One region of the Sphingopyxis sp. GW821-FHT02C12 genome, then DNA from elsewhere that is predicted to be linked to it. Evidence: predicted binding sites of a transcription regulator. Region 1 holds the regulator's gene; each other region holds the start of a gene.

What was found. The regulator LexA, encoded in region 1, represses DNA repair genes until DNA is damaged. The targets are predictions, from matches to a motif close to GTTCCNCNCTTGTTCT.
Region 2: AC07U1_RS09910 (ribonucleoside-diphosphate reductase subunit alpha) is a predicted target of LexA. The motif match lies at 1,587-1,602, and genes of this name have one in related genera.
Region 3: AC07U1_RS22175 (ATP-dependent helicase) is a predicted target of LexA. The motif match lies at 2,080-2,095, and genes of this name have one in related genera.
Region 4: uvrA (excinuclease ABC subunit UvrA) is a predicted target of LexA. The motif match lies at 2,073-2,088, and genes of this name have one in related genera.

What each region holds. Positions count from the first base shown of each region.
Region 1 covers NZ_JBWKVQ010000001.1:2,906,207-2,909,142, forward strand. The annotation lists gene AC07U1_RS13835 (ComEC/Rec2 family competence protein) at 1-1,009, shown strand, start outside; gene lexA (transcriptional repressor LexA) at 963-1,646, opposite strand; gene AC07U1_RS13845 (molybdopterin molybdotransferase MoeA) at 1,712-2,902, opposite strand; gene moaC (cyclic pyranopterin monophosphate synthase MoaC) at 2,899-2,936, opposite strand, start outside.
Region 2 covers NZ_JBWKVQ010000001.1:2,059,514-2,062,449, reverse strand. The annotation lists gene AC07U1_RS09915 (Hsp70 family protein) at 1-1,157, opposite strand, end outside; gene AC07U1_RS09910 (ribonucleoside-diphosphate reductase subunit alpha) at 1,643-2,936, shown strand, end outside.
Region 3 covers NZ_JBWKVQ010000002.1:1,425,820-1,428,755, forward strand. The annotation lists gene AC07U1_RS22165 (MFS transporter) at 1-1,158, opposite strand, end outside; gene AC07U1_RS22170 (septal ring lytic transglycosylase RlpA family protein) at 1,251-1,805, opposite strand; gene AC07U1_RS22175 (ATP-dependent helicase) at 2,120-2,936, shown strand, end outside.
Region 4 covers NZ_JBWKVQ010000002.1:971,058-973,993, forward strand. The annotation lists gene uvrA (excinuclease ABC subunit UvrA) at 1-2,061, opposite strand, end outside; gene AC07U1_RS19985 (hypothetical protein) at 2,294-2,677, shown strand; gene AC07U1_RS19990 (hypothetical protein) at 2,641-2,936, shown strand, end outside.

The DNA.
Region 1 (2,936 bases):
CGCGGCGATCACCGCGATCGTCGCGCTCCACGAAAGCCGCGCGATGCAGCGGTTCATGGCGCGGCGCGAGGAGCCATGGGTGTTTCGCCTGGGACGCGGGGTCGCGGGACTGGTGATCACCGGGCTCGCGGTCGAGGTCGCGCTGGCGCCGATCGCGCTGTTCCATTTCCACAAGGCGGGGCTCTATGGCGCGCTCGCCAATGTCGTCGCGATCCCGCTGACGACCTTTGTCATCATGCCCGCCGAGGCGCTGGCTTTGCTGTTCGACAGCGTCGGGCTCGGCGCGCCCTTCTGGTGGGTCGCCGAGCAGGCGCTGAACGCCCTGATCTGGCTCGCGCACAGCGTCGCCGATGCGCCCGGCGCGGTCGCGACGCTGCCGGTGTTCCCGCCCTGGGGGTTCGGCCTCGCGATCTTCGGCGGGATATGGCTGCTGCTGTGGCGGACGCGCTGGCGCTGGGCGGGGGCGGTGCCGCTGGTCCTCGGCATGGCCGTCCTGCTCGCCCAGCCGCGGCCCGATGTGCTGATTACCGGCGACGGCAAGCATATCGCCGCGGCGCTGCCCGACGGCAGCTATGCGTTGCTGCGCGAGCGGGCGGGGGATTATGTGCGTGATGCCATGACCGAGGCAGCGGGGATCGATGCGCCGCTCGCCGCGCTCACCGACCTCGATCATGTCGACTGCAATCGTGATTTCTGTCGCTGGACGCAGGATGGCCGCGCCATCCTGGCGGCGCGCGGGCGCGACCGGATCGAGGGGGCGGACATGGCGGCGGCGTGCGCCGCGGCCGATGTGGTGATCAGCGAGCGCTGGCTGCCGCGCGAATGCGCCGGCCGCTGGCTGACGATCGATCGCGATACGTTGCCACAGACCGGCGGGCTGGCGCTTTACCTCGGTGAGCGACCGCGCGCGGTGACGGCACTAGGCGCGGGCGACGAGCATATGTGGCGCCGCCCGCCGCAGGTCAGTGGTAACGACGAAGCAGTCCCGACAGCTTCCCTTGCACGATGACGCGCTCGGCGGCGTAGCGCTGCGGCTCATAGGCACTGTTCGCGGGATCGAGGCGGATCATCTTGCCCTCGCGGCGGAAATATTTGAGCGTCGCATCCTGCCCGTCGACGAGCGCGACGACGATGTCGCCCTCGCGCGCGGTGCTGACCTTTTGGATCAGCGCATAATCGCCATCGAAGATGCCGGCCTCGACCATCGAGTCGCCCGACACTTCGAGCGCATAATGTTCGCCTGAGCCGAGCAGCGCGGCGGGGACCGCGAGATTGTCATGATTTTCGAACGCCTCGATCGGCACACCCGCGGCGATCTTGCCGTGGAGCGGGACCTCGACGATGTCGTTCGCGGCGATCGGGCGCATCGCGGGGGCGGGCTTGCGCAGCGGCACGACATTGTCGCGATCGGTGCTGACGGCCGCCTTGCCGCCCTCGGGAAGCTTGACGACCTCGAGCGCGCGGGCGCGGTTGGGGAGGCGGCGGAGGAAGCCGCGCTCCTCGAGCGCGCTGATCAGGCGGTGGATTCCCGATTTGGACTTGAGCCCGAGCGCCTCCTTCATCTCCTCGAACGACGGCGAGATGCCGCTCGCGTCGAGCTTTTGCTGGATGAAGTGGAGCAGTTCATGCTGCTTGGCGGTCAACATCGGGCGTTCTCCATGATGCCGGTTTCGGACATAAGGAGAACGATAATGGAACAGAAGCGAACTTGTCAAGCGATGTCGATATAATCCGCCGCTTCGCCTGCCGCGCGGGACGGCGCACCGATCTCGCGGATGACGAGGGCGTTCGCTGCGGCGAGCGGAAAGGTGCGGCCGCTGTCCTGTCCGTCGAAGGGCGAGAGAAGGCCGTCGTCGATCCGTCCGCGCAAATAGTCGCGTCGCGCGCCGCCGGGGCCGAGGGGGGCCGCGAGCGGGGCCGTGCGCAGTGGCGGGAGCGGATCGCGCGCGCCGGCGAGATGGCGGACGAGGGGGAGCAGGAACAGGGTCGCGGTGACGAAGGCCGACGAGGGGTTGCCGGGCAGGCCAAGCAGCAGCGCGTCGCCGAGCGTGCCCGCGATCAGCGGCTTGCCGGGGCGCATCGCGATCTTCCAGAAATCCAGCCGCCCGCCGGCATCGTCGAGCGCGCCGCGGACATGGTCGTGATCGCCGACCGAGGCGCCGCCGACGGTGACGATGACGTCGTGACGTCGCGCCAGGTCTTTCAGAACCTTGGATAAAATTTCGCGATCGTCGCGGATGTGGAGCGGGATGCTGACGACGGCGGGCTCGGCGGCGAGCATCGCGGCGAGCATCGTGCCGTTGCTGTCGGGGATCTGGCCGGGCGCGAGCGCACGGCCCGGCTGGACGAGTTCGTCGCCGGTGGTGAGGATCGCGACACGCGGGCGGGCGCCGACCACAAGCTGCGCGTCGCCACCCATGATCGCCGCGGCGATCGCACCGGCGTTGAGCCGGGTTCCGGCGGCGACGAGCATGGCGCCGGTCGCGAAGTCGCTGGCGCGGTCGCGAATATGGGCGCCCTGGGCCTCCGGGCCATCGCCGGTCAGCGTCAGGACCGTGCCGTCGGCGGCGACATCTTCCTGCAGGATGACCGTGTCGGCGCCGTCGGGGACCATCGCGCCGGTGAAGATGCGGATCGCCTGACCCGCGCCGAGGGGCAGGGCGGGCGCGGAGCCTGCGGCGACTTCGCCGATGATCGTCCATGGTCCCGGCAGGTCGGCGAAACGGATCGCATAACCGTCCATCGCCGAAAGCGGCGCCGCAGGCTGGTCGCGCAATGCGATGACATCGTGCGAAAGATATCGGCCAAGCGATTCGGAAAAGGCGATATTTTCTGGAGGAAGCGGCGCGCGGAGCGCGAGCAGGCGTGCCTGCGCCTCCTCGACGGGGAGCAGCTTGCTCATTCGGCGTGCCAGTCGCCCGAGCGGCCGCCGCTCT
Region 2 (2,936 bases), 850 kb from region 1:
ATCGGCGAGAACAGCCCGGTGGTCACCTTGCCGCCCGCATCGCGGTGCCCCGTATCGACCCCCAGCGTGAAAGGGCAGACATCGGTCAGGCGGATCTCCTTCAGCGCCGCGTCGCGGCTCTTCAGCCCCGCCTGCACCGCCGCGCCCAGCGCGATCGCATGGTCGGGGTTGATCTGCGCGTTGGGAAAGCGCCCGAACATCCGCGTCACCGCGCGGCGGACCAGCGGCATCCGCGTCGCGCCGCCGACCATCACGATCTCCGACAGGCCTTCCGCCCGCACATTGCCGTCGCGCAGCGCGCGCAGCACCGGGTCGCGCAATCGGTCGATCAGCGGCTGCGCCCGCGCCTCGAACGCCTCGCCGATAATCTCGCATTCGAACGCCTCGCCCCTCCACACGATCTGGAACGGCGCGCGGTCGGCGTCGCTCAGCGCGCGGCGGGTGCGTTCGGCGGCGGCACGCATCACCTCGTCGAGCATCGCGCTGTCGCCCGGCTTCGCCTTCAGCCCCTCGCCCAGCGCATCGCGTGCCAGCGCGACGATCGCCGCGTTGAAATCCTCGCCGCCCAGCCGGTTGTCGCCCGCCGAGGCGCGCACCTCGATCACCCCGTCGAAAATCTCGACCAGCGACACGTCGAAGGTGCCGCCGCCCAGGTCGAAGACGAGGAAGGGCCGTTCCTCCTCGAGTTCGTGGATGCCATAGGCCAGCGCCGCCGCGGTCGGCTCGTTGATCAGCCGCTCGACCTTCAGCCCGGCGAGTTCGCCCGCGCGCCGCGTCGCCTTGCGCTGGCGGTCGTTGAAATAAGCGGGGACGGTGATGATCGCGCCGGTGACCGGTTCGCCCAGAAACGCCTCGGCATCGGCCTTGAGCGCGCCGAGCACCATCGCCGACAGCTCTTCGGGGCGATAGCGGCGCTTGCCCAATCGCGCTTCCTCGGTCGTGCCCATCCGCCGCTTGAAGATCGTCGCCGTCGCCTCGGGATGCGTCGCCTGCCGCTCGCGCGCCGCAAGGCCGACGAGCAGCGCGCCGTCGTCGCCGACGCTGACCGCCGAGGGGGTGAGCAGGTCGCCGAGCGCGTTGGGAATCAGTTCGGGGCCGCCGTCGCGCCACACCGCGACCGCGCTGTTCGTCGTCCCCAGATCGATCCCCACCAGCATAAGTGCCTGTCCCCCAACGCGCTTCCAGGGCACACCGCCTAAAGGCTGCGCGCCGCGATGAAAAGCCGCTCCCCCATATCTTGTGTCACCCGAAAAAATTTTTGCCGGTGCGGCACTTTTGTCACGCCCGCGCCGGACCCGCGGAAAGCCGCGGCCCGACTCCGCGAAGCGTGCTTTGCCATCGACGAAACGAATCAAAATGGCGACGAGTCGAGTCCCTAATCTGTCATTTACTCTCTTGCGTCTCAGCGCCGACGTGGCACTATGGATGGTGGGTAGACCACGGGGGCACCCCAAGAAATAGTGCTTGGCTGGAAATGGCGGTTTTCCGTCGCTCATGAGACATGGGCACGGGAAAGAGCGTTTTGCGCCCAAAAATATGTGCCCCCGAGGACGGTTTAGATGCTAGGCTGGGGTTTCGTCCCGAGTCGAACAAGACAGGAACAGGCGCGCGATGCGCGCCGGTGTAATCGAGGGCGTGATACATGGATTTTCGGGAAACGGACCGGGTGGAGACGAGCGACGTGGCGACGATGGAATTGACGAAAAACGACACGCAGGCGGCCCCCGAATCAAAGGGCGATTCGCCCGCAACGGCAAAGCTCAACGACAGCGGCGAGGCGAAAGTCCACGCGCGCCGGTTCGAGGTCGTCACCGACCGCAGCCGCGACGCGCTGCTCACCGACTTCGGCAAGGAAACGCTCGAAGACCGCTATCTGCTTCCCGGCGAATCCTATCAGGATCTCTTCGCGCGCGTCGCGTCGGCCTATGCCGACGATCAGGACCACGCCCAGCGCCTCTACGACTATATCTCGAAGCTGTGGTTCATGCCCGCGACCCCCGTTCTCTCGAACGGCGGCACCGGCCGCGGCCTGCCGATCAGCTGCTATCTGAACTCGGTCCCCGACAGCCTCGAAGGCATTGTCGAGACGTGGAACGAGAATGTCTGGCTCGCCAGCCGCGGCGGCGGCATCGGCACCTATTGGGGCAGCGTGCGCGGCATCGGCGAGCCCGTCGGCCTCAACGGCAAGACCAGCGGCATCATTCCCTTCGTCCGCGTGATGGACTCGCTCACCCTCGCCATCTCGCAGGGCAGCCTGCGCCGCGGCTCGGCCGCCTGCTACCTCGACATCTCGCACCCCGAGATCGAGGAGTTCCTCGAAATCCGCAAACCCTCGGGCGACTTCAACCGCAAGGCGCTCAACCTCCACCACGGCGTGCTGATCACCGACGAGTTCATGGAGGCCGTCCGCGACGGCACCGAATTCAACCTGCGCAGCCCCAAGGACCAGAGCGTCCGCGGCGCCGTCGACGCGCGCAGCCTGTTCCAGAAGCTCGTCGAAACGCGCCTCGCGACCGGCGAACCCTACATCATCTTCATCGACCAGGTGAACCGCATGATGCCCAAGCATCACCGCGATCTCGGGCTCAAGGTCACCACCTCGAACCTGTGCAGCGAAATCACGCTGCCGACCGGCCGCGACCATCTCGGCAACGATCGCACCGCGGTCTGCTGCCTCTCGTCGCTCAACCTCGAAACCTGGGACGAGTGGAACGGCGACAAGATGTTCATCGAGGATGTCATGCGCATGCTCGACAACGTCCTGCAGGATTATATCGACCGCGCCCCGCCCGAAATGGCGCGCGCAAAATATAGCGCCAGCCGCGAACGTTCGGTTGGCCTCGGCGTCATGGGCTTCCACAGCTTCCTCCAGGCGCGCGGCCTGCCGTTCGAGGGCGCGATGGCGAAATCGTCGAACCTGCGCGTCTTCAAGCATA
Region 3 (2,936 bases), on a different contig from region 1:
CGCGACGATGGGTGCGGCGGCGCCACCCAGGATTCCGCCAGCGTTGAAGGTCATCGACGCGCCGGTGTAACGCACCTCGACCGGGAACAGCCCGGTCAGCCAGGCGCCGAGCGGGCCATAGACCAGCCCCATCACGAACAGCGCCGACGCAAGCCCGGCGAAGATCAGCCACCACGATCCCGACGCCAGCGCCGGCCCGAACAGGAAGCCGATCAGGATCGTCGCCCCGCAGCCCCAGGTCAGCACCTTCTGCGCGCTTGCCGCGTCGCTCCAGTACCCGGCGACGATAATCCCTACCGCCATGAACAGGATCGCGCCGAGCTGGATCAGCAGGAACTGCTCCTTCGGATAACCGAGCGTCGTCGTCCCATGCGCGAGCGCGAAGCTGGTCGAGAGATAGAAGATCGCGAAACAGGCGACGACCGCAAAGGTCCCCGCGAGGGTCGGCAGCAGATGGCGATTCAGGAGTTCGCCGATCGGGACGCCGACGGGCCGATCCTGTTCGAGCGCCTCGGCGAAATCGGGGGTCTCGCCGATCTTGAGCCGCACCCACAGCCCGAGCCCGACGAGGATCGCCGAGAGCAGGAAGGGGATGCGCCATCCCCATGAAGCGAACTCGGCATCGCTCATGCCCAGCCCGAGCAGCAGGAACAGGCCATTCGCCGCGATGAACCCCACCGGCGCGCCCAATTGCGGCACCATGCCGAAACGCGCGCGCCAGCCCGGCGGCGCATTCTCGACCGCGAGCAACGCCGCCCCGCCCCACTCGCCGCCGAGCCCGAACCCCTGACCGAAGCGCAGGATGCAGAGCAACAGCGGCGCGACCCAGCCGACCATCGCATAGGTCGGCAGGAAAGCGATCAGCAGCGTCGAAATGCCCATCAGCATCAGCGACGCCACCAGCGTCGACTTGCGCCCGATCCGGTCTCCATAATGACCGAACACCACCGCGCCGACGGGCCGCGCAAAAAAGGCGAGGCCGAAGCTCATGAAGCTCAGCATCAGCTGCGCCGACGGCGATTCGGACGGAAAGAACAGCGGCCCGAACACCAAGGCGGCGGCGGTGCCATAGATGTAGAAATCGTAGAATTCGACCGCGGTGCCGACGAGGCTCGCGGTCAGGATGCGCCGATGCTTGCGATAGGGTGCCAGATCCATGGGCGAACAACCCCTCCCCTTGATGGTTTTATCCGCCTTGGACGCACTGGCCCGCACCACGCAAGCCCGATGGCGCTCCAACGCCGCCGCGCCTATCGGTCTTTCCCCGGTATCCGCGCCCGCAACCCTTGCAATTCCCGCCCCGACAAAGGCGGCAGCGATGCAGCGGGTTTGCCGTCGCGCAGGCGTTTACGGTCCTTTTCCGACGGCTCGACGCGGCGGACGCGCACCGCGGCATGGCCCTGCGCCTTGATGCCGAGTTCCTCGGCGGCGCCGCGCGACAGGTCGATGATCCGGCCCTGCGCAAAGGGTCCGCGATCGTTGACCCGCACGATGATCCGGCGGCCGCTGTCGAGCGCGGTCACCTCGACATAGGTCGGCAGCGGCAGCGTGGTGTGCGCGGCGGTGATCCAGCCGGGCCGGAATGGCTCGCCATTGGCGGTGCGATTGCCCGATTCGTTGCCGTACCAGCTCGCATAGCCGACCGCGTCATAACCCGGCGCGGCGGCGGGCACATAGGTGGTGCCGCGAACCGCATAGGCCGGGCCGATCCGCACCGGCGTGTCGCTGACGGGGCGGAAATTGCCGCCGGCGCAGGCGGAGAGCAGCAGGGCCGCCGATGCGGGGATCAGGGAACGGGCGCGCATCGGGGTGACGGTAGAGGTGAAGACGGGCGGGATAAAGAGGGAGATCGGCATCGGGGTGAAGAGCGGGCGTTAGCTACAACTTCGGTTCCCCGGCGAAGGCCGGGGCCCAGGGCTGTGGAGAGCAGGCGTTTGCTAGCTGCGCTCTGGACCCCGGCCTTCGCCGGGGTAAGGCAGAAGCTGGTCGTCAGCGGTCGTTCCGCAAACGATCGGAATGTGCGGGGAAGCGCAGGGCATTGTATCCATCCACCCCTCCCCGCTGGACAGCGCGCGCGCTGTTCCCTAATCGTTCGCGCGTGAACGATACCCCTGCCTCGATGCCCGACCTCGCCCGCCCCGATCCCTCGGACCCGCCCTATCTGCGCGGTCTCAACGGCCCGCAGCGCCAGGCGGTGCTGACCACCGAAGGCCCGGTGTTGATGCTCGCGGGTGCCGGCACCGGCAAGACCGCGGCACTCACCGCGCGCCTCGCGCATATCATCGCGACGCGGCGCGCCTGGCCGTCCGAAATCCTCGCGGTGACCTTCACCAACAAGGCGGCGCGCGAGATGCGCGAGCGGATCGGGCGGATGATCGGCGACGCGGTCGAGGGCATGCCCTGGCTCGGCACCTTTCACAGCATCGCGGCCAAGATGCTGCGCCGCCACGCCGAACTCGTCGGACTGCAGAGCAATTTCACCATTCTCGACACCGACGACCAACTGCGCGTGCTCAAACAGTTGATCCAGGCCGAGGGGCTCGACGAGAAGCGCTGGCCGGCGCGCCAGCTCGCGGGGCTGATCGACAAATGGAAGAACCGCGGGCTCGTCCCCGCCGACCTCGACGCCGCCGACAAGGAAGCCTGGGCCGACGGCAAGGGCGAGCATTTTTACGCGCTCTATCAGGCGCGGCTCAAGACATTGAACGCCTGCGATTTCGGCGACCTGCTGCTCCACATGCTGGTGATCCTGAAAACCCACCGCGACGTGCTCGAGCAGTATCAGCAACGCTTCAAATATATCCTCGTCGACGAATATCAGGACACCAACGCCAGCCAATATCTGTGGCTGCGGCTGCTCGCGCAATCGCGCAAGAATATCTGCGTGGTCGGCGACGACGACCAGTCGGTGTACAGCTGGCGCGGCGCCGAGGTCG
Region 4 (2,936 bases), on a different contig from region 1:
GCCGTTGAGCACGCGTGCCGCGCTGGCATAGAGCGTGTCGATGATCAGGCTCGACTTGCCGCTGCCCGACAGGCCGGTGACGCAGGTGAAGGTGCCGAGCGGGATCTTGACCGTGACATTGTCGAGATTGTTGGCGCGCGCGCCCTTGAGCACGAGGTCGAAGCCATTGCCCTTGCGGCGGTGCTTGGGGATGTCGATCCTCTTCGCGCCGGTGAGATACGCCGCGGTGAGGCTGTTTTCGTTCGCGAGCACCTGTTCGAGCGTGCCCTCGGCGACGATTTCGCCGCCGTGGAGCCCCGCGCCGGGGCCCATGTCGACGATATAGTCGGCGTGGCGGATCGCATCCTCGTCATGCTCGACGACGATGACGGTGTTGCCGAGGTCGCGGAGGCGCTTGAGCGTCGCGAGCAGCCGGTCGTTGTCGCGCTGGTGAAGCCCGATGCTCGGTTCGTCGAGGACGTAGAGCACCCCCGACAGGCCCGAGCCGATCTGGCTGGCGAGGCGGATGCGCTGGCTTTCGCCGCCGCTGAGTGTGCCCGACGTGCGGTTGAGGTTGATATAATCGAGCCCGACATTGTTGAGGAAGCCCAGCCGCGCGTTGATTTCCTTCAGGATCGCCTTGGCGATCTGCTGCTGGGTGTCGTTCAGTTTTTCGTCGAGGGTGGAGAACCATAAGAGCGCGTCGGCGACCGAGCGCTGCGCCGACAGGCTGATGTCCTCGCCGGCGATCTTCACCGCGAGCGGTTCGGGGCGCAGGCGTGCGCCGTGGCACGTCTCGCACGGCTGCGGGGTCTGGTACTTGCTCAACTCCTCGCGCATCCACGCGCTTTCGGTCTGGAGCAGGCGGCGGTTGAGGTTGCCGATGACGCCCTCGAACGCCTTGTGCGTCGTGTAGCTGCGTTTGCCGTCCTTGAAGGTCAGTTCGACGGGCTTGCCGCCGGTGCCATAGAGGATAACGAGTTGCACCTCGCCGGGCAGGTCCTGCCAGGGCGTCGTCAGGTCGAAGCCATAGGCTTTGCCCAGGCTTTCAAGCACTTGCATATAATAAGGCGAGGGCGGGTTCGATTTCGCCCACGGCACCACCGCGCCCTTTTTCAGGCTGAGCGCATGGTTCGGTACTACAAGGTCTGGGTCAAACTCCTGCCGCTCCCCCAACCCATCGCACGCGGGGCACGCGCCCTGCGGCGCGTTGAAGCTGAACAGCCGCGGTTCGATCTCGGCGATCGTGAAGCCGGACACGGGGCAGGCGAATTTCTCGGAGAAGATCAGCCGGTTCGCGGGAATGCCCGCGCCCTTCATCGCGCCGCCGGTGTCTTCCTCTTCGCGCCCCGGCACCGGGCCATCGGCGAGGTCGACATAGGCGAGGCCTTCGGCGAGCTTGAGCGCAGTTTCGAAACTGTCGGCGAGGCGGGTGCCGAGGCCTTCGCGGACCGCGATGCGATCGACGACGACCTCGATGTCATGCTTGTATTTCTTGTCGAGTGCGGGTGCCTCGCCGATCTCGTAAAATTCGCCGTCGATGCGGACGCGCGCGAAGCCGTCCTTCTGCCATTGGGCTAGCTCTTTCTTATACTCGCCCTTGCGCCCGCGCACGACAGGCGCGAGCAGATAGGCGCGCGTGCCCTCGGGCAATTCCATCACGCGGTCGACCATCTGGCTGACCGTCTGCGCGCTGATCGGCTCGCCGGTGGCGGGCGAATAGGGGATGCCGACGCGCGCCCACAGCAGGCGCATATAGTCGTAGATTTCGGTCACTGTCGCGACGGTCGAGCGCGGGTTCCGCGACGTCGTCTTCTGCTCGATGCTGATCGCCGGCGACAGCCCGTCGATATGCTCGACGTCGGGCTTTTGCATCATCTCGAGGAACTGGCGCGCGTAGGCGGACAGGCTCTCGACATAGCGCCGCTGGCCCTCGGCATAGATGGTGTCGAAGGCCAGGGACGACTTGCCGCTTCCCGACAGGCCGGTGATGACGACCAGCGCATCGCGCGGCAGATCGACGTTCACGCCCTTCAGATTATGCTCGCGCGCACCGCGCACGGAGATGTGGGTAAGACTCATGGGAGGGATGTGTTCCAGATTTGTTCTTTGCGCGCAAGAGGCCGCGTGTCGCCGTAGAGATGGTGGCTCAGTAGAAATACGCAAGCGGCGTGATTTGGCGTTTTCATCCTATACCGGCCACCGGGATTGGCATTCTTCTCGTACCTAAGGGTGGAGGATTGCGGATGCGGGTCCGGACGGCGTGCCTGAAGCATAAATGCCGTAGCGACGACCACGGGTCGTTCGCCCACGCATGGCGATGATCCGCGGTGTTTGGGGCCTTGCCATCGGAATTGTGGCCACCGCGCTTACGGGATGCACCGTCATCAATGTGGGCGCCGGGGAGCAGGTCGACATGCTCGCCGTGGGCATCGTGCGCGTTCGCGTGCCGGTCGTGGCCGATGGACTGGTCGCGGTCGAACGCAGCGGCGTGGGATTGGGTTGGGACTCCCTCCCCGGCGGTGGCGCCTATCTGGGGTGGAGCGCGGGGAAATGGGTCATCGCCGACCCGTCGAAATGTCAGTTGCTCGTCATCGTTCGGACGAACGCGCAGGCGGACAACGCGAAGTCGATCTTGAGCAAATTGGAGGGGGAATCGCCATGCATCGTCGATCAATCGCCTATCTCGCCGCACTGAGCGTGGTGCCGCTGCTCGGCGGGTGCGTGCAGGCGACGCGGCACAGCAATACCATGGTATTCGGGACAAACACGTCGTTCGGAATCAAGGTTGGGACCGACGCTGCACAGGTTCCAAACATCATCGTCGGATATGACCGACAAGAAGCGGTGATCATGCCGCTGGTGGCCAATACGTCGGACGATGGGAATACCCAGAAGCCGTGCGATGTGTCGGACGATGTCACGGTTACCGGGGGCGAAGGGCCGCTCGTACATCC